One region of the Streptococcus sp. Marseille-Q8145 genome, then DNA from elsewhere that is predicted to be linked to it. Evidence: predicted binding sites of a transcription regulator. Region 1 holds the regulator's gene; the other holds the start of a gene.
The links. Region 1 encodes Rex, which represses fermentation and respiration genes when NADH is low (regulators of the CRP and FNR family bind a similar motif). Its sites were predicted from a motif close to TTGTGAANTANTTCACAA; they were not measured.
Positions count from the first base shown of each region.

Region 2: a site for Rex is predicted at 1,092-1,109, ahead of ACWPVL_RS02885 (class II fructose-bisphosphate aldolase). Genes of this name have one in related genera too.

Region 1 is NZ_CBCOPQ010000005.1:282,023-284,224, forward strand. Features, by position in the region: gene ACWPVL_RS11185 (cysteine desulfurase family protein) at 1-374, shown strand, start outside; gene ACWPVL_RS11190 (DUF1831 domain-containing protein) at 376-723, shown strand; gene ACWPVL_RS11195 (redox-sensing transcriptional repressor Rex) at 857-1,504, shown strand; gene ACWPVL_RS11200 (gamma-glutamyl-gamma-aminobutyrate hydrolase family protein) at 1,529-2,202, shown strand, end outside.
Region 2 is NZ_CBCOPQ010000001.1:572,930-575,131, forward strand. Features, by position in the region: gene ACWPVL_RS02880 (hypothetical protein) at 1-82, shown strand, start outside; gene ACWPVL_RS02885 (class II fructose-bisphosphate aldolase) at 165-1,046, opposite strand; tRNA gene ACWPVL_RS02890 (tRNA-Leu) at 1,229-1,314, opposite strand; gene rbfA (30S ribosome-binding factor RbfA) at 1,446-1,796, opposite strand; gene infB (translation initiation factor IF-2) at 2,125-2,202, opposite strand, start outside.

The sequences.
Region 1 (2,202 bases):
CTGAAAGTTTCGCCCATTTAAAGGAAAACCTTACACACGCTCAACTGTTAAAAGATACGCTACTGGATGATTTGGCAAATTTAGACTTCTATCTAAACGAAAGTCAGCCTAGCCTGCCTTATGTTATCAATATTGGATTTCCAAACCATAAGAATGACCTTATTTTGCTTCAAATGGACCTTAATGGCTTTTCAATCTCGACTGGTTCTGCTTGTACAGCTGGAGCGGTTCAGCCCAGCCACGTCCTTCAAGCCCTCTATGGGCAAGATTCTGAACGCCTAAAAGAATCCATTCGTATCAGTGTATCAGACCAAACTAGCATCCAAGAAATCAAACTCTTCAGCCAAAAACTAAAAGAAATACTAGGAGGATAAGATGGCTTTTCAAACATCTGTTAGCTTAGCAAACTGCGACTTCACCTACTCACTCCATCCAAATGTTAAGAAATTTACCTTGCGGGACAATACATTTGCTGAAACAAAAGTTGGTAATTACGAGCTTTCTCGTTTACTTGAAGCTGTTCCCAATAGTGGCGATGGATTCTTGCTTAAGATTATCATCAATAAAGATCTAAGCGGAGTAAAAATTAATATTACGGACAAGTCTGGTTTAAGACTGGTGAATATCTTCAAATCAGAAAAACACCATATTATTCAGCAAAAATTCTATTTCCTGATGGATAGTTTAGTTGAAAGAGATATTTTTGAAAAAACACCCCAATAAGCGAAATTCTAAGAATTTTGCTTATTTCTATTATTTTATCTATCTTTATTAGTATAATAATATTTTGTTCATCAAATTAGTTGATTTTTTCACAAGCTTTCTATAGAATAGAAGATAGAAAGGTCGTGATTTTGTGAAAACTGAAAAAAGCAATTCTATTCCACGTGCTACTGCTAAACGGCTCTCCCTCTACTACCGGATTTTCAAACGATTTAATGCAGAAAATATTGAAAAGGCCAATTCAAAACAGATCGCAGAGGCGATTGGAATCGACTCTGCGACTGTTCGGCGTGACTTTTCTTACTTCGGTGAGTTAGGTCGTAGAGGTTTTGGCTACGATGTCAAGAAACTAATGAGTTTCTTTGCCAATCTTCTCAATGACAACTCGATTACAAATGTCATGATTGTTGGCGTCGGAAATATGGGTCGTGCTCTTTTACACTACCGCTTTCATGAACGGAATAAAATGAAGATTGTAATGGCCTTTGATACAGATGATTATTCTGACGTCGGGACCACTACAAATGATGGAATTCCTATTTATGGAATTTCTCAAATTAAAGAAAAGGTCCAAGAAGGAAACGTAAAGACAGCCATTCTGACAGTGCCGAGCGTTAAGGCACAAGAAGTCGCATCCGTCTTGGTTGATGCTGGTATCAAGGGAATTCTTTGCTTCTCCCCAGTGCACCTATCTGTCCCCAAAGATGTGGTTGTACAATATGTGGACCTAACCAGCGAACTCCAAACCTTACTCTATTTCATGAGAAAAGATGATGAGTAAGGTAAGAAAGGAAACAGACACTTTATGAAAAAACCGATTATCGGTATAACAGGAAACCAAAGGGATATTCCCAACGATCAATTTATCCATATCAGTTATACTTCAACTGGCTTTATCGAGGGAGTCAATAAAGTTGGGGGAATCCCAATTATCTTACCAATTGGTGATGAAGCCTTAGCTCACACCTATATTACTATGATCGATAAACTGATCCTTACCGGTGGACAAAATGTCCATCCTCATTTCTACGGCGAAGAACAGACTATCGAAAGTGATGATTATCTGCTTCAAAGGGATCTATTTGAACTAGCTCTCATCCGAGAGGCGCGGAAACAAAACAAGCCTATTTTTGGTGTCTGTCGTGGTACTCAGCTTTACAATGTTTCTATGGGTGGCACACTTCACCAAGACATCGAGAATCACTGGCAAGATAGCACTGCTCAATACACTACACAGACTATGGTCACTAAAAATGGCTCCATCCTCCATGAATTATACGGACCTACTTGTCAAATCAACTCATTCCATCACCAAAGTATCAAGGATCTAGCGAAAAATCTAGAAGTCATAGCCTACGATCCTCGGGATAAGGTCATTGAGGCTGTTACCTCAACTGATGGAAGTCCATTTCTTGGTGTACAGTGGCATCCAGAATTTCTATTTCCCACAAGAACGGGGGATTTAGCCTTGTTTGATTA
Region 2 (2,202 bases), on a different contig from region 1:
TCGTGTTGCAGATATCTATTTGCACGTTACAAAAAAAACAAAAGACCTAATTATTCCTGTATTAGATTCGTTAACTAAATAAGTGTGGAAAATTTGTGACAAAACAAAGAAAAAGGCTTATCCAAATTGGATAAACCCTGTTATATCAAGCTTTTACAAGCTTCTTATGCTTTACCTTCTGAACCGAAGACGTCGATACGTTCTTCAACAGATGCTTGGATAGCTTTTACACCGTCAGCCAAGAATTTACGTGGGTCGAAGAGTTTCTTCTTGTCGTATTCTGCTTCGTTTGCTTCGTAGTCACGAGCAAATTTACGAGTTGCGTTAGCGAATGCGATTTGGCATTCAGTGTTAACGTTAACTTTTGCAACACCAAGTTTGATAGCTGCTTGGATTTGGTCATCAGGGATACCTGAACCACCGTGCAATACGATTGGGAATCCTGGTACAGCTTCAGTCAATTTTTGCAAGTGGTCAAGATGAAGACCTTTCCAGTTTGCAGGGTATGGACCGTGGATATTACCGATACCAGCTGCCAAGAAGTCGATACCAGTTGCAACCATTGCTTTAGCATCTTCGATTGGAGCCAATTCACCATCACCGATGATTCCGTCTTCTTCACCACCGATAGTTCCAACTTCAGCTTCTACTGATACACCATTTGCGTGAGCAAATTCTACAACTTTACGAGCTTTTTCAAGGTTTTCTTCAACTGGAAGGTGTGAACCGTCAAACATAACTGAAGTATAACCAACTTGAATACACTCAAGTGCATCTTCGTAGTGACCGTGGTCAAGGTGGATCGCTACTGGTACAGTGATACCCATTGATTCAACAAGGTTAGCGATCAAGTTGCGAGCAACTTTGTAACCACCCATATATTTAGCAGCACCCATTGAAGTTTGGATCAAAACTGGTGCTTTTTTAGCTTCTGCTGCGCGCAAGATAGCTTGAGTCCACTCAAGGTTATTTGTGTTAAATCCACCAACTGCATAACCATTGTCACGAGCTGCTTGGACAAATTTTTCTGCTGAAACGATTGCCATTTGTAATAGGCCTCCTCTTATTTTTTGTGGAATGAACCACTTACATTGTTTATTTTATCACTTTTTCATTAAAATTGCTAGTTTTTCCTGAAATTTTAAGTAATTCCCAAGCAATTTTTGAATTCAGACATCTTCAGCTTCTTTGAGAAAACAAAAAAACTGACCGAAGTCAGCTAATTCTATGCGGAGAGAGGGACTTGAACCCTCACGACCTAAAGCGGTCACAGGATCCTTAGTCCTGCGCGTCTGCCAATTCCGCCATCCCCGCGATTGAGTACTTTACTAGTATAACAGGATAATCTCCCCTTGTCAACACCTTTTTTCAAAACTTTTAAAAAGTATTTTCAAAAATAAAAATGAGACAGGACTCGTAAACACTGCCCCATCTCACTCTTTTCATTAATGTTTTTCCAAATTGCGCAACATTTGATCAATCTTATTACCGTACTCAATAGACTCGTCTTTGACGAAGGTCAAGTCTGGAATCTTATACATCTTGAGGTTTCGACCCAGTTCACGCTTAATGGTACCGGTTGCCTTTTCCAAGCCCAGCTGTGCCTTTTGATTATCCGAAGCCAAGTCACTCATGATGCTATAGTAGACCTTGGCCATAGACAGATCGCCCAGCATTTGGACATCGGTAATGGTCACACCTTGGACACGTGGATCACGGACCTTCTTTTGCAAAATCTCATTGACTTCACGCTTGATTTCCATTCCTACACGGTCGGTACGAAAATGATTTGCCATAGGATTTCCTTTCTAATTTTTTCTTCTGCAATATAAGGCTGGGACAAAAGTCCTAGCCTCTCAATTGTCTTTGGATTATCGAGCAAGACGCAGTGGTTGAGTGGGCTCTATTACGCTGATTTCATCAGCTTTTACAGCCCTACTCAACTGTGCGGAGGTGGGACGACGAAATCGAATTCTAACGAATTACCGATTTCTGTCCCACTCTCATATTTTTAGTTTTAGTTGAATGAAAGTCGCTCTAAACTCTTTGTGAAAAGGTGCTTGGGATAGAAGTATCGACTTCCACCCAATATGCTTTTTACTGGGAGTTTTCGGCGGAGTTCTCTTATTTCTTAATTTCTTCCATGATATAGGCTTCAATCGTATCATCCACTTGGATATCGTTATAGCCGTCAATCATGAG